4 regions of the Staphylococcus sp. Z5-21 genome follow, and region 4 is predicted to be linked to each of the others. Evidence: riboswitches for the same ligand, from Rfam matches in the RefSeq annotation. Region 4 holds a riboswitch; each other region holds the start of a gene.
What was found. A riboswitch is a leader RNA that binds a small molecule or an ion and turns the genes downstream of it on or off. The one in region 4 is predicted to bind thiamine pyrophosphate.
Positions count from the first base shown of each region.

Region 1: linked by a shared signal. The riboswitch ahead of tenA (thiaminase II) and the one ahead of M1D64_RS07800 (3-oxoacyl-ACP reductase) in region 4 are both predicted to bind thiamine pyrophosphate.
Region 2: linked by a shared signal. The riboswitch ahead of M1D64_RS00395 (thiamine phosphate synthase) and the one ahead of M1D64_RS07800 (3-oxoacyl-ACP reductase) in region 4 are both predicted to bind thiamine pyrophosphate.
Region 3: linked by a shared signal. The riboswitch ahead of M1D64_RS09145 (ECF transporter S component) and the one ahead of M1D64_RS07800 (3-oxoacyl-ACP reductase) in region 4 are both predicted to bind thiamine pyrophosphate.

Region 1 covers NZ_CP096462.1:828,379-833,487, reverse strand. Annotated here, with positions in the region: gene yidC (membrane protein insertase YidC) at 1-110, opposite strand, end outside; gene thiE (thiamine phosphate synthase) at 198-836, opposite strand; gene thiM (hydroxyethylthiazole kinase) at 836-1,627, opposite strand; gene thiD (bifunctional hydroxymethylpyrimidine kinase/phosphomethylpyrimidine kinase) at 1,620-2,441, opposite strand; gene tenA (thiaminase II) at 2,434-3,123, opposite strand; TPP riboswitch at 3,201-3,299, opposite strand; gene M1D64_RS04000 (transglycosylase family protein) at 3,430-4,146, opposite strand; gene M1D64_RS03995 (single-stranded DNA-binding protein) at 4,571-4,990, opposite strand.
Region 2 covers NZ_CP096462.1:88,846-93,954, reverse strand. Annotated here, with positions in the region: gene M1D64_RS00405 (DUF4811 domain-containing protein) at 1-613, shown strand, start outside; gene xylB (xylulokinase) at 1,183-2,676, shown strand; TPP riboswitch at 2,851-2,959, shown strand; gene M1D64_RS00395 (thiamine phosphate synthase) at 3,026-3,613, shown strand; gene thiO (glycine oxidase ThiO) at 3,597-4,712, shown strand; gene thiS (sulfur carrier protein ThiS) at 4,709-4,909, shown strand; gene M1D64_RS00380 (thiazole synthase) at 4,911-5,109, shown strand, end outside.
Region 3 covers NZ_CP096462.1:1,829,144-1,834,252, reverse strand. Annotated here, with positions in the region: gene M1D64_RS09155 (energy-coupling factor transporter transmembrane component T family protein) at 1-741, opposite strand, end outside; gene M1D64_RS09150 (ABC transporter ATP-binding protein) at 734-2,146, opposite strand; gene M1D64_RS09145 (ECF transporter S component) at 2,159-2,734, opposite strand; TPP riboswitch at 2,821-2,922, opposite strand; gene graF (glycopeptide resistance-associated protein GraF) at 3,173-3,307, opposite strand; gene auxA (lipoteichoic acid stability factor AuxA) at 3,608-4,909, shown strand.
Region 4 covers NZ_CP096462.1:1,587,071-1,592,179, reverse strand. Annotated here, with positions in the region: gene ffh (signal recognition particle protein) at 1-1,072, shown strand, start outside; gene M1D64_RS07805 (LLM class flavin-dependent oxidoreductase) at 1,198-2,496, opposite strand; gene M1D64_RS07800 (3-oxoacyl-ACP reductase) at 2,518-3,270, opposite strand; TPP riboswitch at 3,377-3,475, opposite strand; gene rpsP (30S ribosomal protein S16) at 3,689-3,955, shown strand; gene rimM (ribosome maturation factor RimM) at 4,181-4,687, shown strand; gene trmD (tRNA (guanosine(37)-N1)-methyltransferase TrmD) at 4,687-5,109, shown strand, end outside.

The DNA of each region.
Region 1 (5,109 bases), 760 kb from region 4:
TAAAACGTATTATAGAAGAAACCGTCTCTATTTTCAGGTTTAGAATAGTCACAGCCTGCTAAAAAGACCATTACACCTAATAATAAAGGTAGTAGTGCTTTCTTTTTCATTTTTCCACCTCTAATGATATATTCACATAGAATTTATTTTATCATACTCAAAGGGAAGTAGAAAACAAAAAAAGAAATATTTATACTTTATTCAACATTTTGTAAGAATTGTCTAACTGTATTTGAAATATTTTCACTCTTTGTAATAGCTGAAATAATGGATATACCGTCTGCACCAGCTTGCATAACTTCCCTCGTATTTTCAACATTTATACCACCGATTGCTACGATTGGAAAATGATTAACATGCGCTCTTAATTTCGTTATCATTTCTGGCCCTACTGGTAAATTTGCATCATCTTTAGATGTCGTTGCGTACATTGGCCCAACACCAATATAGTCCACATGTGCTAAATTAGATGTTTTATATTCATCTATATTACTAATGCTTAAACCAATAATTTTTCCTTTAAATTGTTCAGCAAATACTTTAACATCCATATCATCCTGGCCAACATGAATCCCATCTGCACCAATCTTATTGGCTAAGGCAACATCATCATTAACGATAAATGGTACTGCATAATCATGACACAAAGCTAATAATTTCCGTGCTAAGTCTTCTTTTTCATCTCCAATTAATGCACCGTTACCTTTTTCTCTAAATTGGAACATGGTTATTCCAGATTCAAGTGCTTCAGTCACAACATCTATAATAGTTGTCTTACTTTCAATATCTTGCGTGCCACAAATAAAATACAGTTTCAAATTATTTTTATCAAACATTACTGCACCTCTTGTATATCACTTTGATTTGAATAATCATCATAAGTCACTTGATATAGTGCATCTAATAATAACGTCATAAACGTACCAGGACCTTTGTCTTCCGCAAGTTGCTCTGCCTTTTCCGCAGCGATATTATAAATTGAAGTGGCTTCAACTAACTGGCTGATTGAAGATGTTTCATCTGTCGGTAAAAAACTAGCTATGACAGCACCTAATAAACAGCCTGCACCCGTTACTTTAGCCAACAAAGCCGATCCATTATTCAGTTGATATATTTGATTGTCTTGAATCACAACATCCTCTTTGCCAGTGATGACTATCGCACTATTTAATCGTTTATGCGCTTCTTTGGCAATTTCTATCGCATTTAAATTATCATCACTGTCCGTTCCTTTCATCTTAGCATCATTATTTATCAACGCTAAAATTTCAGATGCATTCCCTTTTATAACTGCTACATCTACAGTATTCAAAAAAGTTTTACAAAAATCCTTGCGATATTGGGATGCACCAACAGCAACTGGATCAAATACAATTGGCGTGCCTACTTCATTAGCTGTTTTAGCAATTTCTAAAATGTCCTGCTCTCTATCTTTAGTTAAAGTACCAATATTAATGAGCAGTGCATTAGCAGGTGTTAACATATCTATCGCTTCTTCTGGTGCTTGACTCATTGCTGGGCTTGCACCTAAACTTAAAAGTCCGTTTGCCGTAAAGTTCTTTACGACATCGTTTGTGTAACAAATAACGAGTGGATTATTCGTTCTTACATTATTTAAACTATTCATCATCTAGACCTACCTTTTTCATATATGCAAAGTGATTTACAGGTCCTCTACCTTGACCAATTTCTGGCGTATATTTAATGCTTAATGAAATAAATTTTTTAGCTTTTTTCACTGCGTCATAAATCGTTCTACCTTTTGCCAGTTCAGCTGTAATTACTGCTGAAAAAGTACAACCTGTACCATGGGTATGCTGCGTATCATAACGAGGTTCTTCAAACGTATAGACCTCATCTTTAGTAAATAAATAATCTTTAGCAGTTTCTAAATCTTCAGCATGTCCGCCTTTAATAACAACACCCTTACTCCCAATTTCATTAATAAATATGTTGCCTGCTTTATATATCGCTGCCTCATTATCAATCTTTAATCCAGTGATTTCTTCAGCTTCTGGTAAGTTTGGAGTCGCTACTGTTGCATAGGGTAACAATATATTTTGTAAATCTGCTTTCGCGTCATCATCCATCAATGAATCACCACTTTTAGCTAACATAACTGGATCAATAACATATGGTATCTCAGGATATTTCACTAAGTATTCTTGAATTAATTGCATCATTTCCTTTGAAGCAATCATACCAGTTTTAATGGCATGTGGTAATTCGTCATCAAACACACTTGTCAGTTGTTCAGATAACCACTGTGACTCAAGATTGTGAATATGTTGTACACCTTTAGTGTTTTGCGCAACAATGCTTGTAACAGCCGCCATACCATATACGCCACAAGCATGAAAAGATTTCAAATCTGCCATTACACCAGCACCTCCTGTTGGATCAGTACCAGCAATTGTCAATGCAATATTGGGTTTATTCATTTTTCATACCTCCATATGACCATGATTCTTCATTAAATGACATATTAAAAAAGTTTCTTTCATGTACTGTACTTTGTAAAAAGCATTGTTTTATCTCATTTTTTTCTTTTTCGCTACAATGTTTCGTCAATTTATCCATTAAATTATCAAATACAATAACTAATTCATCCATTTCAGTACTATAAAATTCAAACCATTTAGCTAAAATAGAATCTTTATTTAATTCTTTATCCCTTAATGCTTCTTGAGCAATGACTTGATAAACATAAGGACAAGGTGCCATTGCAGCAATTGTATAAGCGGCATTTTCTTTAGCATACGCATTGAAATACATATGTTTAATATAATGATCGCCACTCGGTGGCCAAACTTTCTCTTGTACGATTTCATTATAACTTTCTTGGACATAATCCGCTAAAATTTCATGTGCTTCCACTTCACCATCTACGATAAATTGAATTTGTTCAACCAAAAATCGAACATCATTTAAGTTCTCCATTTTTGGAATTAACAGCGCGTATATATTCGCAAATTCATTTAAATAAGAAGCATCTGCTCTTAAATAGAATTTGGTTGCTTCAATCGGTAAATTCCCATGTAACATACCTTGTATAAACGGATCGTGGTAGATTTGATTAATAATTGGTTTAGCTTCTTTTTTTAACTGTTCTGAAAATAACACAAAAATCCTCCTATAAATAAAAAAACTACATTCCCGACAGAAACGTAGTTAATTAATAGCGAGGATTTATACCCCAACTTTAGATTAAACTACTTTCCTACGTTGGTATTAACCAAATCAGGTTGTAAGGGTCTGAATTTAATCATCTCAGCCAACTGGCTCCCCTAGTAGCGTTTTTATATTTTGTTTAATTAAAAGATAACAAAATACTGACAAATTTGCAAAATAACTGACTATAAAAAAAGCTGAGACCTATATGTCCCAGCTTTAAATATTTATCTTAAGTTCATTACTACACTTAATTTTTTATGCAGTAACCCATTGTGAAGCGCCTTCTGTATCATAAAGTTTTTGCGCTGCAGCGTCTTGTACTGCTTCAGGTGCTTCTGTTGGTGATACACCTTGATATTCAGATGGTGCTACTGAATCCCATGTGCTTTGTAAGAATTGATATTTACCTGCTGCACCTGATGATGGGTTAACAGCTTTAAGGTCGCCGCCTGATTCACGTTGCGCGATTGCTTGTAAATGAGAGTTAACATTTACTGATGAACCTTCTGAAGCTTCACTTGAACTAGATTCATTTGAAGTTGATTCATTTGAGCTTGAAGTAGTTTGTGTAGTTGCTTCTTGTTGTGGTTGTTGTGTTTCTTCAGTTTGTGGTGCAGCTTCTTGTGCTGGTTGTTCAGTTGAAGCTTGCTCAGTTTGTTGTGGTTGTTCAACTTGTTCTGGTTGCTCAGCAGTTTCTTGTGCTGGTGCATTAGTTGAACCTTGTCCATAGCTCCAAGTCCAATATTGACCATCTGATTGGAAACTATAGTCAGTATTATTATAGTTAAAGTTAATGTCGTAAGCACCGTCTTGAACTGGTGCTGCATTTAATGATTCTGAATTACTTTGAGCTTGTTGTGCTAATTGTGCTTTGTCAACGCCTTGTTCTGAAGCGTCTGCTGAATTTCCTGCTGCGAATCCTGTTACGCCAAGTCCAACTGCTAATGTTGATGCTACTACTGTTTTTTTCATTGTAAAAAAGTCCTCCTATAAGGTAATTAAGTTTATTTTTATTTATGATTAATTTGCAAATACAACTATAACATTCAAAAAATCGTTGTAGGTTACAGTGAAATAAAAAAAATCGGCCTTTTTTACAATGAAATTACATTTAATTTATCTTTGAATATAATTTTTATCCCTTTAAAAACTTCTGTGATAGTTTTTAAAGGCTATGAAAAGTAAAATTTCACGTAATATGATTGTAATATATCAGATTATTCAGTTTTATTTAAATTACTTATTAGCGATTTGATTGCTGATTCTATATTAAATAAGCTATCCCTCTTATAGGGATATTTTAAGAGGGATAGCCAATAGAAGTATAATTGATAGTAGGATTTAAATGTATATTAAAGTGGATGATTAGATTAGGGGTAGATTTAGGGTGGGTGGTTTATACAATTTCATATATATCATTATTTTGTACGTTAATGTCTTTAAATGCATTTTGGGAATGCTCTAGCGGGAATGGTTCAAAAAGTAAATCATTTTTATCTTTGTTTTGTGGAGACATGAATTTAATTGATTCAATAAGTATTTCTGATACAAAATGCGTCTGACCTTCTTTTTCATATTTATGTGATTGCATTTGGCCTGTTATACCTACAAGTGAGCCTTGCTTCGTATATTTCTCAATGTTTGTTGCCATTTTTCCAAATGCTTTACAAAATAAATAATCACATACCGGGTTTTGATTCTTATCTTTATAGTTCCTTGATACAGCTACACAAAATGTAGCTAATTTTTTCTCCTCCTTATCATATATTTTAGGGTCCTTAGTTAGTCGCCCTACGATAACAATGTTATTAATCATATGTCACCTCCTTTATAACTATATTCTATGAATTTTACACAATACCGTCAAAGTACAATAACACAGAATTCAAAAGATGTTTTAATACTAAATTCTACAAATTTTACCTTTCTCTTTTA
Region 2 (5,109 bases), 1.1 Mb from region 4:
CCATTGGGGAATGGAGAAAAAAGTAGTCACTTCTGATAAAAAAGAAATCTATAGCGCTGGTTCTAAAGACAGTCCAGTCAATATGTTAATCGCTAACGAGATGGGCAAGAATAGTAATAATTATATTATGGTTTATAAAAATCATTCAGACGATCAAAAAGCCGAGACACATTTTAAACCAAATATGGATAAAGATCATTTATCAGAATCGGTTAAACACCAAGCGACATATGAAGTAAAAGATACTGATAAAGCAACAACACAAACTAAAAAAACAGTTTGGGTTTGGAAATCAGATGTTTATAAATCATTATTTAGCTTTGGACATGACAATCAAGAATTAATCAAAAAAACGACCGTTGTGACAGTCCCTAAAGATACGTGGGTCGTTTTAGATGCTCAGCAAGCAAAACAATTACAACAATCACAGCAAAAACAGAGCAGCGAAGGAAATCAAGCGAAGCAGCAACAACAGAAAAAAGCAATGCAACAGTTAGCAAGTAACTATAAAAAACAACATCCAGAAGCGTCACAACAAGAAATAAACGACTATTTAAATCATCAACAACAAGTTCAAGCAACCAAACAAATTAAAAAAGAAATAGCGAACTAAATTTGTGTATAAATAAAAAGCGTTAAGTTACTCAGCATTGAATAACTTAACGCTTTTTTTATGTCGACGACTAACTTGTGGCTTAATTATGATTTAAGCCATGTTTTTACTATCTCACACCTTTTCTTTGTTTGTTATAACAGGTCATACGGTTAATTCACCTTAGTAAATATCAATCTATATCACCCCCCATATATTTAACATTTTTCTATAATAAAATTCCCCCAAATTTTTAATTTAAATTAAATCGTGTTATAAATAAGAGTCTGGGACATCCATCGATGGTTTCAGAATCTTTTTTCAATTAGGCAGTAGAGGGCTGGACTGAAAATCTAAAATCTCACTTCTTTAAAGCACTCCTTTTTCATGTCATGAAAATGAGTCATTCTTATGCACTTATGCATTTTACATGAAAATTCTAGTGAGACTGATACATGAGGGTTAGCTCAGGTAAACTCTTATACCAGTCATCCTCGCCAGGGAAGTACTAGGGAAGCACTACGAAATATCTATTAAACAATTTGATTTCAGTCCCCACTCCCTAAATATCTAAACAAAGGAGTCGTTATATGCAAGATATCGTATTAGGTATAGATATTGGCACGAGTGCTGTTAAAGTCATTGCTGTAACCAGGTATGGCAACGTATTACAAAGTGTTCATGCACCACTACAAACAAGGCATGTGGCCAACGGTTATAGTGAGCAAAATCCAGATGACTGGTTTGAGGCTACATGCTCCTGCATACAACAGTTAGTACACAGTGAGGCACTCAATCATTATCAAGTGAAGGGCTTATCTTTGTCAGGACAAATGCATAGTTTGGTTATTCTGGATGATGAAAACCACCCCATCCGTGATGCGATTTTGTGGAATGATACAAGATCAACGTCACAATGTAATTTAATTAAAGCACAACTTGGCGATTATGTATTAGACAATCCCGTCTTAGAAGGCTTTACACTTACTAAACTACTGTGGATAAAGGAAAACGAACCTGAGCACTGGCTTAAAACAAACGTGTTTTTATTGCCTAAAGACTACGTGCGTTTTAAATTAACAAGCAAATTAAATATGGAGTATTCCGATGCATCTAGTACATTGTTATTAGATAATCAGCAAAAATGTTGGGCTAAAGAGATTGGCCGACAATTCGGTGTTGACCATATTTATCCTGAGCTCGTGACTTCTGATGCCTTTGTAGGCTACGTCACTAAAGACATAGCTAGACAATTAGGCCTAAATCATGATGTTGCAGTATTTGCAGGTGGCGGAGATAATGCATGCGGCGCGCTCGGTTCAGGAGTGGTCGATGAAAATCAAACGCTGTGTAGCATTGGTACTTCTGGCGTTATCTTAACGAGTGAATCTGACAAGCAATACGACTATAAACACAATATGCATTATTTTAATCACGTCGTAAACGATATGTCGTACGTCATGGGCGTCACACTTGCAGCTGGCGATAGTTTGACATGGTTAAAAAATCATATGCTCCCGCATTTAAGCTATGAACAAATTGTTGCACAAGCTGAATCATCCACATTAGGCAGTCATGGTCTATTATTTACACCATACTTATCCGGGGAACGTACTCCGCATGGTGACGCAAGTATTCGAGGGAGTTTTATAGGACTAAAAACGTCGCATCATAGCAGTGATATCGCGCGTTCCGTGATAGAAGGCATTACTTTTTCTTTATATGAATCCATTAACTATCTACGTCACATGGGTAACAATATTGAACATGTGATATCCATTGGTGGTGGCGCAAAAAGTGACTTTTGGTTACAACTCCAAGCCGATATCTTTAATGCTAAAATTAAAAAATTGAAATATGAAGAAGGACCTTGTATGGGCGCAGCCATGCTCGCTGTCTTAGGTTTAGGATGGTATCCGGATGTAGCGCATATGACAAAGCATTTTATAAAATATGAACATAGCTTTGAACCTGATGCCAAAAGACACGAACAATATATGGCTTATTTTGAATTATATAAAGCTGTTTATCAGCAAACACAAGCCATTACAAGTAAATTACTCGAAATATCTGACGTTGATTAACGCTAAAAATATTTTTCTGGAGTGAGCGCCATAGAGTGTTCAACCAGTTAATTCAATATCGTAATATACACATTTGTTTTTAAGTGAAACTTGCAAAAAGGAATAGAATACGTTAGATTGTAGATAATTATTCAGAAAATTAGTGAAACGTATTATTAAAAATTAAATAGTTTGAGAAACCACTGGAAGTGCCTTGTAAAAGGCTGAGACCGAAGTAGTAACTTAGGAATTCCCTGAACCTGATCCAGTTTGTACTGGCGTAGGAAAGTGGCGTTTAGGTATATTACTCGTTATTTCAACGTCATTTTTCCAGCCGGAGAAGTGACGTTTTTTTAATGAGGTGAATTATATGTTTATAGCCATTACTGAATTTGAAAATTTAGATTCAGACGATATTCAACATTACACAACCATAGCATCCGTTATTGATTATTTAATGATACGTACCCCTATGTCACAACAGCAACTGATAGATTGGATGAATCGCTTAATACAGGCAGGGTTTCCGAAAAATAAAATCATTATTCATAGTCATATTATAGTTTTAGAACAATGCCATTTATCAGCAATCCATTTTAGAGAAGCTGACACACGAATAAAGGATTTTAAAAAGTCACACCCTCATATTCAAATCAGTATGTCGACACACCACGAGGAAAGTGTCAAACAAGCACAAGCACTCAATTTAGATTTTATATTGTTTAGTCATATTTTCAGAACAAATTCTAAGCCTAATCAACCACCACGAACAAAGTCAGAAATTGATAAAGCATTACAGTACTCTATACCAACCGTAGCACTTGGGGGTGTGAATGAACAAACCTTGAATGATTTGCCGAAAGGATTTGATGGGATTGCAGGTATAACGCTATTCAGACGAAAAAACAGAGAAACGATGGAATTATTAAGGGAGCGATGGAATGAATACCAAATTTGATGTCATTATTATTGGATCCGGTGTAATAGGTATGTCGATTGCAAGAGAATTAAGTCAAAAAGGCCTGCGGATAGCCATTATAGATCGCAATGTTCGCGGTATGTATGCCTCTTACGCAGCTGGAGGTATGTTAGGTGCACATAATGAATTTACGGAATCTTGTAGTTTATTTCATTTAGCAAGACAATCTCAAGACATGTTTCAATCCCTTAAAGATCGTTTGCTGTCTGAGGTCGGTCTAGATATTGAATATTTGGAAAGCGGCCTAGTTAAAATGGCAAAAAATGAGACAGATAATCCCATTGTGGAACAGCAATTCCAATTTCTACACCAGCACGATTCGAACACGCAATTATTATCTTCCAAGTCCCTTGAAGCCATTACAGACAATAACGTTCAATCTCAAACTTTAACCGCGATGCTGATACCTAAAGATCATCAAGTCAACGCGAATCAATATACCAAAGCCCTATTACTTTCCTTAGCCAAACGCCATATCCAATTGATTGATCATAGTGAAGTTCAAGCAATTACAAAGCAAAATAACGGCTATACAGTCATGACGCAAAAAGACACGTACCGCGCCGAAAAGGTTGTCGTTGCAGCTGGTGCTTGGAGCGGTCAATTATTAAATCAATATTTTTCCCAAAATCCTGTCACGGGTGTCAAAGGTGAAGTACTCTTAGTCGAACACCCCACGTTAAACCTGCAGACCACCCTATTTATGACAAATGGTTGCTATATCGTTCCAAAAAAGAATCACCGTTATTTAATCGGTGCTACGAGCTATGTTGATGATTATTCTATCGGCGTGACGAAACCCGGAAAACATTGGCTGTGCAAACAAGCGCAACACTACGTACCAAACTTAGCAAACAGTAAACTGATTCATCAATGGTCTGGTATCAGACCGACTTCAACAAACGGTCAACCCATTATGGATGAAGTAGACCATCATTTATTCGTTGTTACGGGTCATCATCGCAACGGCATTCTGTTATCACCACTGATTGGTTTAAAAATGAGTGAATGGATTGAAAGTGGACGCAGACCCACTGAATTTGAAGACTTTTCAATTGAAAGGAGCTGTAAAACATGAAATGCGTTATAAACGGTGATTATTTTACTTTTAATCAAGCAGTCAGTATCCAAGCTATTTTACAAGAATTAGAGTTGGATGCCGATAGAGTCATTGTTCAGCATAATGAAAATTTAGTAAAACAAGCAGATTTTCAAGCAGTAAAGATTAATGATCAAGATTGTCTTGAACTATTAGAATTTGTAGGAGGCGGATAAAATGTTTAAAATTGGTGACTTTGAATTAAAAGCGAGATTATTATTAGGTACAGGTAAGTTTGACAACGAAGCGATACAAACACAAGCGATTGAAACGTCTGAAACTGAAGTATTAACCTTTGCAGTCAGACGTATGAACTTATACGACAAAGCATTGCCTAATCCATTAGCAAAAGTTGATTTATCAAAATTCATTACTT
Region 3 (5,109 bases), 240 kb from region 4:
GGCACTTATTAATATGAGTCCCATAACTATAATTAATAGAATATCTTTATACGAGAAAGGTGCATGATAATAATATGTTCGAGGCCCATCTTTGAAGCCTTTTTTTTCCATTGCTACTGAAAGCTGATGTGCCTTCCTGATGTTTTGACTTAATAACGGAATGATGAGGTGCTTGACTCTTTTTATACCTCGATAATTTTGGGCACTTATTAATTGATAACGTATTTTTAATGATTTTCTTAATTGTAAAAAAGACATAAACATTAATGGCACCATGCGTATTGCCGCCATAAAGGCATATGCTACTTTGGGTTTTACTTTTAAATGTTGCATTAAACTATAAAATACAAGAACGATTTGTGAAGTAAAAGCAATTAAGATTCCAAAAAATGAAACCGTTGTTGTACGCATTGCTAAATGTAAGCCACGATACAAACTTTCAGTTGTTATTTGGATAAACCCAAATTTGAATAGTAAGTGCGTCCCATCACCATAAAAAATCATGAATAATGCGGACACTAAACTGAAAATTATTGTAAAAGTGATAAATACTAAGGTTATTTTAAATTGCAAGCCATTGAATATTAATAATAGGGCAAGCATTAAGCACGTAATATAAAACATATAATCGAATTGATGAACAAATATGACAAAGAAGAATAATATAACAGCAATCCCTAATTTAGTAATGATATTTACATCATCGATAAAGGAATGGTGTTTTTTCCACATATCAAACATATGTATCACCTGTCTTTTCTATTAAATGGTGATGTTCGAGATGTAGTCTTCGAGTTGGGTAACGTGCAATAATTTCTGGGTCATGTGTAACCATGATAATGGTTTGTCCTTGTTTAATTCTCTGTTGAAACAGCTTAATTAGGTTAAATGTATTGTGACTATCAAGTCCAAATGTAGGTTCATCAAGTAAAATTAAATCAGAAGAAGCACTTAAAGCAATGGCAACACTTAAACGTCGCTTTTGTCCCATAGATAATTCATAAGGGTGTTGCATTTGTACTGATGTTAAGTTAAGCGTTTTTAATAATGATTCAGTTTGCTGTTTAGCTTCATCCGTTGAATTAAATTTGTTTTTGTTTTGTATATGAATTTCGTCGTATACAGAATTTGTTATAAATTGTAATTCGGGATTTTGATACACAAGATACATAGATTTTGCTGCAGATTTAATTTTAGTGTAAATATGATGATTGATGTACATCTGACCTTCATATTTAATTAATTGCATCATTGATTCGAGCAGTGAAGTTTTACCTGAACCATTGGACCCGGTAATGGATATCCATTCTCCCGCATTGACATTTAACTTAGGAATGTTAATGAGTTGCTGCTTTCCACGTTTAATAACTGCATCTTGAATTTGGAAATTAAAATGAGATGAATCAGAATCTGAAAAGTTTAGCGCTTTTGGTGCAGAATGCCAAGCTTTTGGATGCCAAACACCATATTCAGTTAATAGCGCTTCATAATCATTTAAAATTTGAGAAGGTGGGGCATCTGCAATGATAGCACCATCATAATTCATTAAAACGACACGATCGACATGTTGCCATATATGTTCGACTTTGTGTTCTACTATAAGTACAGTTTGGTCTCGCCACAATGATTGAATTTTTTGCCATAAATCAGCAGTTGACTCTACATCTAACATCGCGGTAGGTTCATCTAAAAATAGTGTCGTTGCTTGTTGTAAAATTGTCTCAGCAATCGCAAGTTTTTGTTTCATACCGCCACTTAATTCATTAATATATTGATTTTTGTCCACGTTTAATCCAACTGTCATTAGCGCTTCCTCAATACGATGATCCATTTCTTCCCGAGGAACTTGTTGATTTTCTAGTACAAATGCAAGCTCTTCATAAACTTTAGGCATACAAAATTGAGTATCTGGATCTTGGAATATGACACCACTTGAAGGATCGACTTCTAAAGCATCATATTTTAACGGCAAACCTATCAAGTTTGGCACAATGCCGCTAAGTACGTTTAATAAAGTACTTTTACCTGAGCCAGAAGGACCTAATAATAATACTTTTTCTTTATCTTTTATTTGAATAGACAAATTGTCGAATATTTTTTTTTGACCATTTGGATATTTCAAGCGTAAATTTTTAGTAGCTATCAACATTATTACTCCTTATAGATTGTCATAATCACTCTGGGTTGCTGGTCTGAATAATTTTGTTACACCAGTTTGGTCAAGTGCTTTAACAATATAATAAGATAAGAGACCGGCAACGATAATACCGCTAATTAATCTAAATATGATGTATAAAGCAAGATTCCAACCCGCGACTTCTCCTAGATAACCATAGGCAAAATCTAAAGGTAGTGTTGCAACTGAAGCTAAAAATCCTGCTAGCATTGCAACCATTGCTGAACGTGATTTATATCGAAAAATAGCAAATATAATTTCGCAAGCTAAGCCTTGTAATAATGCATAGACCATCGTTGCAATATCAAAACGACCCATTACAATTGTTTCACCAGCACCTGCAGCAAATTCTGCAAGCACAGCAATACCGGCTTTTGGAATTATGAGATAAGCTACGACTGCTGCCATAAACCAGGCACCATAAGTGAGTTCTTCAAAATGAAGTCCAGTTACCTGTACAGCTTTATAGACAAAATTCCAAACATTATAAATAATGGCGAAAACAACTGCGATAAGCACAGTTACAAGTATTTCGGATAGTTTTAAACCTTTTGACATCATTGTTCCTCCTAATATAAAAAACGCACAACCTTCTAGAAAGTTGCGCGTTTTTATATAGGCATACGGATACCAAAGTTACTCAGTGATATCGCAATACACTTTCCTACGCTAGTTTAATCTAGATCAGGTTCAAAGGGTTTGAGGGTATACCTCATCTCAGTCACAAAACACCCCTAGTGCGAATGATTTATTTAAATTTAATTATAATGTATGACTTTTCGACGTTTATGTCAAGGTTATGCTAAAAAATTGTTGGTTAATAGAGTGATTATTTTAAGGACAAACGTTGTTATTTAAGTTTATTACACGTAATCAAATTATAAAACCATTAAAAAATAGGAGTGGACACAAACCTCATTTTGATAAGATTTGATGTCGCACTCCCATATCGGATTTACATTTATATTGAATTACTATTAATACCAAGTATCTATACTAGTCTAAAGTATCTTGAATATTTTGTTTAGTTTCTTCAGTGTTATCTTTTGCAGATTCTTTTTCTTCTTTTAATTTATCCTCTGCTTTTTTAGCTTTTTCAGCTGCTTCTTTATTTAATTCTTCTTTACTCATAATTAAAGCACTCCTTCATAGTTAAGATTATCTATATTTAGTATGTACCACAATTGAATAAAATATAAACACTTCAATATAATTACAATAGTTTGATATGAGATTAATGTTAATTAATGGATAATCTAAATAATGCATCGATAATGTACTTAATAAGTTAAATTTATAAAATTGTTTAAACATGAATTGTAAGTGGAAATTTGACTATAAGTCATTTTATATCATACTATGGACTTATTTATTAGATAATTAAAGACAAGAACTAAATGTTCATATATAATAACTTTTGAGGTGAATGGTATGTCTTTTTTGAAGAAACACGCTGAGATATTATATAGTTATGTTATAGGCATCGTTTCGCTTTTCACAGGTCTTATCATTTTAATTAATTTACCATTAATTAATAAATTAAATGGTAAAGGTAAAATTGATTTGCACATTCATAATGTATGGGATTTTATAAATGCATTTTTTGGTGAAATAATTAGAGTAATGAGTAATTACATAGGTAATTTCCCGATAATTAGTGCCATCATTATTGCTTTATTTGGTATTGGTGTCATTATGATTGGCTTTACTTTATATAGAACGACAAGATATGACTATGATATTTCAGTATTCTTTTTAGTTATTGGTATTCTTTTTTTCATTATAACACTGATATTGATGACTCAAGTTTATAGCTTTTTTGCTATTATTTTCGTAATACCATTTGCAATTCATATTGGTTATATCGTTTATAAGGACGAGTTAAATACAGAACATAGAAAATATCATTATTTATGGATTATTTTCAGTTATGGGATAAGTTACTTAATAACGCAAATTGTTTTATACGGAAGAATTGAAAGCGATGAAATCATTCCTATTGATATTTTGAGTGTTAACACATTCTTTATTATCATGTGGTTACTTGGACAAATGTCTATTTGGAACTTCTTATTTTTAAGAAGATCACTTCCTTTAACAAAACAAGAACTTGGGGAAGAAGAACCAGAATTATCAAGAACTAACAAAGGATCAGTAACAAATCAAACGAAAGAAACATGGAAGACACTACAAGATAAAACAACAGAATTTACACGTAAAACGCGCAGAAGTGTTGATATTCAAAAAGCTAGAGATAAAAAAGATAAATTTATTGCTAAATGGAAAGAAATTATCGATATTCAAGAGGATGATATTCCAAATTGGATGAAAAAACCTAAATGGATTAAACCTGCATATGTAGAGTTGTTCTGTGGAGCAATCTTATTATTCTTTACTTTAATTGAATTTAACAATAGGAATTCACTTTTTGTTTCAGGTAATTGGGAAATTTCCCAAACACAATATGTGATAGAATGGATTACGCTATTCTTTTTAATGATTATTATCATTATTTATATATTGACAACATTAACGAATTTCTTAAAAGATAGGTTCTATTATCTGCAAATGTTTATGGTTAGTTTATTATTCTTTAAATTACTGACTGAGTTTATGAACATTATGGTTCACGGATTATTATTATCCATCTTTATCACACCAATTTTAATCATTATGCTATTGGCTATATTTGTAGCATTTGTTATGAAGTTACGTGAACCAACTAAATATTAATTATTTTAATAGAAACAAGGAAGAAGTCTGGGACATGGCATTGTCTCAGGCTTTTTTTATTTGAAAGTAAAGGTGAAACATAACTTCTAAATAGAATTTCTTTCACATTTTATGTGGATTAGTCGCACTTATTCATGAGCATCGGCTGATGTCATTCACTATATTTGATAAGGTGAGGCGACCCAATCTTTATTGAAAAA
Region 4 (5,109 bases):
ACCACCTACTGTTGTGATGATGGTTGGTTTACAAGGTGCCGGAAAAACAACAACTGCAGGTAAACTCGCATTATTAATGCGTAAAAAATACAATAAAAAACCTATGCTGGTAGCTGCTGATATTTATCGTCCGGCTGCAATAGATCAATTGCAAACAGTTGGTAAACAGATTGATATACCAGTTTATAGCGAAGGTGACCAAGTCAAACCGCAGCAAATTGTAGAAAATGCAATTAAGCATGCTAAAGAAGAACATTTAGACTTTGTTATTATTGATACAGCAGGTCGTTTACACGTTGATGAAGCATTAATGCAAGAGTTAAGTGATGTTAAAGAAATCACAAAACCTCATGAAATCATGCTTGTCGTGGATGCAATGACAGGTCAAGATGCAGTTAATGTTGCACAATCCTTTGATGAACAATTAGAGGTATCTGGTGTAACGCTAACTAAACTCGATGGTGATACGCGCGGTGGTGCTGCGTTATCCATTAGATCCGTAACTCAAAAACCAATTAAATTTGTTGGTATGAGTGAAAAATTAGACGGTTTAGAACCATTCCACCCTGAACGTATGGCATCTCGCATTCTCGGTATGGGTGACGTACTAAGTCTAATAGAAAAAGCACAACAAGATGTAGATGAAGACAAAGCAAAAGATTTAGAAAAGAAAATGCGCACGTCTTCCTTCACTTTAGATGACTTTTTAGAACAACTTGATCAAGTGAAAAATCTTGGTCCTTTAGATGATATTATGAAAATGATACCGGGTATGAACAAGATGAAAGGTATCGATAAACTTAATATGAATGAAAAGCAAATCGATCATATTAAAGCAATTATACAATCCATGACACCAAGTGAACGTAACGATCCAGATACTTTAAATGTATCTCGAAAAAAACGTATCGCTAAAGGCTCAGGACGTTCAGTTCAAGAAGTTAACAGATTGATGAAACAATTCAATGATATGAAGAAAATGATGAAACAATTTTCCGGTGGCGGCAAAGGTAAAAAAGGAAAACGTAAACAGATGGAAAATATGATGAATGGTATGAATTTACCGTTTTAAAATGTGTTTCTTAAATTGAGTAATAATTAAAAAGTAGTAATCCACAGCAGAGTCGTGGATTACTACTTTTTTTGTGCTATATCCAATCTATAAACTAATAGAAAGCGTACGATGTTGAATCACTATTAAATTCCAATATTTTCTCTAAATGTTGTACCTTCGTATTCAGTACGATACAATCCACGTTTTTGTAATTCAGGCACAACATCATCGACAAAATCTTCTAAACTATTTGGAAATTCTGGAGGCATTAAGTTAAAACCATCCGCAACACCCGCGTCAAACCAGCGTTCCATTTCATCTACAATATCCTTTGGTGTTCCGATGAGTGTTAAATGCCCACCTCCAGCACTTAAATAACCTAATAACTCACGTAATGTTGGATTTTTATCTTTAATGATTTCTAGCACAGTTTGATAGCGTCCTTTAGGTCCTTTAAAAGATTCGACAGGTGATAATGGTGGTACCGGTTCATCCAAATCCCAGCTATGGCAATTTTGACGAATAAAAAAGGCTAATTGATTTAAAGCGGTATCAACTTCTAAAGATTCATCGAGTTTTTGTTTTTTTGCATAAGCTTCTTCATAAGTTTGTCCGACATATGTAACTAATCCAGGAAATACTTTCAAACTATCTATGGGCTTACCTTCTTGTATCAATTTTTGATTTAATTTGTTCTTGAAAGCGCTAGCTTGATTGAAATTCCAAGCAACAGCATAAACTGCATCAGCATATTTAGTTGCTAATGCGATACCAGGATCGGAGGCGCCCGCTTGCATTGCAATGGGTTTCTCTTGAGGGCTACTTGGGGTTGTTAAAGGTCCACGGACATTGAAATGTTCTCCTTCATGATTAATAGCGTTGATTGCTGATGGATTGATTAACTTATTATCTTCTTTATCGTGTAAAAAGTCATCCACTGACCATGATTCGAGTAAACGATTCATCACTTGTGCAAATTCATCTGCTTTTTTATAGCGTTCCTCGTGTTCAGGTAAATGGTCCATACTATGATTAGCAGCTTCCATATCAGTCATTGACGTTACTAAATTCCAACCAGCACGACCTTGACTCATATGGTCTAGACTGAGTAGTTGTCTAGCAGCTGTGAATGGATTGGAGAATGTACTAGATATCGTAGCAACTAGGCCCACATGTTGTGTAACTTGTGATATTGCTGCTAAATTAACGAGGGGATCAAACCAAAATGCAGGCATATCACTTTTCGAACTAGCTGGAAAAGATTGATTGTCAGCAAAAAATATGGCATCAAATAAGCCTTGTTCTGCAGTTCTTGCTAATGATTGATAATAAGTAATATCACCAATACGCTCAATGCTTGAATGTGGCATACGCCATGCAGCCTGATGATGGCCACAAGCATAGATAAGTACACCGATGTTTAAATGTTGTGCTTGTGTCATTGAATGACTCAGTCCTCCTTATTAGTTCATTGTTAAGCCACCGTCGACTGTAAAATTTTGACCTGTGATGCCATTTGCTTCATCTGATAAGAGATATGCAACCATATTAGCAACATCTTGTGGTGCGGTTACCTTTTTTATTGGAGTGGTTTGAGCAATTAAATCGAATACTTCAGTAGTGGTACTTGCACTTGCATCCGTTGTCTTTAATAAGCCGCCAGAAACGACATTAGATGTGATACCATATTGACCTAATTCTGCAGCTAAATTGCGTGAAAAACCAATCAAACCAGCTTTAGCTGTTGTATATTCATGATAAGGGACGACAGGATTTTGAAATAAATTTGTACCAATTGAAATGATATGGCCATTTTGTCTTTCGATGAATTGAGGTATAACACTTTGACACAAATTAAAAGCAGCTTTCAATGTACCATCAATTTGTTGTTGATAATCCTCCCATGTAAGGTCAACAAATGCTTGTTGTTGAACAGGGTCAAATTTAAAGCCAACAAGTGCATTATTGACTATAGCATCTATGTGACCAAAATATTGCGTAGCTTTCTCAACTAACGCGTCTATTTCATTGCGTTTTGTAACATCTGCTTGGATAGCGATTGATTGATGAGTTCCAATTTCATCTACAAGTTGTTGTGCAGCTTGTCTGCTGTTGTGATAGTTTATGACAACGTTATGTCCTTGTTGCGCCAATGTGTTCACGATTGTCGCACCTAATCCTCGACTGCTACCAGTTACAATTACAGTTTTTTTCATTTTATACACTCCTTATTTTCTATAAAAAAATACACAACGCTCCTGAAAGAAGGTTGTGTATAATGAATATCGACATATGTATCAAAGTACTTCAAAATATTGAAATATGCTAGACTTCACACTTTCCTCCGCTAGTTTAAACTAGATCAGGTTCAAAGGGTTTGAGTCAGACTCATCTCAGTTAGAAACACCCCTAGTGCATTTGTTATGTAATTTAAGTTAAATGTATATTTTTTAGTGAATTATGTCAAGTTAAGGGTGATTAAGGAGATGTGGCTTCCCAAGAATTAAAGTAGAAAAAGAATTTTGCGTAATAATGAAATTGGTAAAGAAGAAACTCTTTACAAATTATTGAATTACTGTTATTATTATTTCTTGTAGAAAATAAAAACTATGAAAACAAAAGGAGCGAATATAAATGGCAGTTAAATTACGTTTAACACGTTTAGGTTCAAAAAGAAATCCATTCTATCGTATCGTAGCAGCTGATGCTCGTGCACCACGTGACGGTCGTAATATCGAACAAATCGGTACTTACAACCCAAACAATGTGAATGCAGCTGAAGTTAAAATCGACGAAGAATTAGCACTTAAATGGTTAAAAAATGGTGCGAAACCAACTGATACAGTTCATAATATCTTATCAAGAGAAGGCATCTTGAAGAAATTTGACGATCAAAAATAGGATTTCGACAAATAAACAAATATATGATTTGTAAGGGTACCTTGAAGGGTACTCTTTTTTTATAGACATTATCGATAATAATATAAGCAAGTTGATATTTTAAAAATGTCATTACATGAATATTGTATTTGTGTCACTGCTTATAACTTCACATGTTATAATAATAAGACAAATCATAGCATACATAATCAATTTTAATAGATAAATAATAGTGGAGGCACGTATATGAAGGTAGAGATAGGTAAAATTGTTAATACACATGGTATTAAAGGAGAAATAAAAGTAAAATCAAATTCAGATTTTACAGAAACACGCTTTCAGCCTGGGGAGCTTGTAATTATTGAACGTAAAAATAAAGAGCCATTAGAATTCACAATTGCTTCTTATCGTATGCATAAAGGTCTTCATATGTTGACATTTGAAGGCATTAATAATATTAATGATATTGAATATTTAAAAGGTGAAACCATTATGCAAGAACGAGATCATGAAGAAATAGAACTCGGTGAACATGAATTTTATTATTCAGATATCATTGGTTGCACTGTATTTGATGACGATGATACACCAATTGGACGCGTTACAGAAATTTTCGAAACAGGCGCAAATGACGTGTGGGTAGTTAAAGGTGACAAAGAGTACTTGATTCCATATATCGCTGATGTTGTTAAGGATATTGATGTAGAGGGTAGACGTATTCAAATTACACCAATGGAAGGATTGTTGGATTAATGAAGATTGATTTTCTAACTTTATTTCCAGAAATGTTTAATGGTGTTTTAAACCAATCCATTTTAAAGCGTGCACAAGATAAAAATATGTTAACAGTCAATACAGTTGATTTTAGACATTTTGCAGAAAATAAACATAATCAAGTGGATGATTATCCTTTTGGTGGTGGTCAAGGCATGGTATTAAAGCCTGAACCCATTTTTAATGCAATGAAAAGTATTGAAAAAACAGATGACACAAGAGTGATTTTAATGTGTCCGCAAGGCAAACCATTTACACAAGCGATAGCAAATGAACTAAGCCAATCAGAACATGTAGTGTTTATTTGTGGTCATTACGAAGGCTATGACGAAAGAATACGTGAACACTTAGTTACAGACGAGATTTCTATGGGAGACTATGTATTAACGGGAGGCGAATTA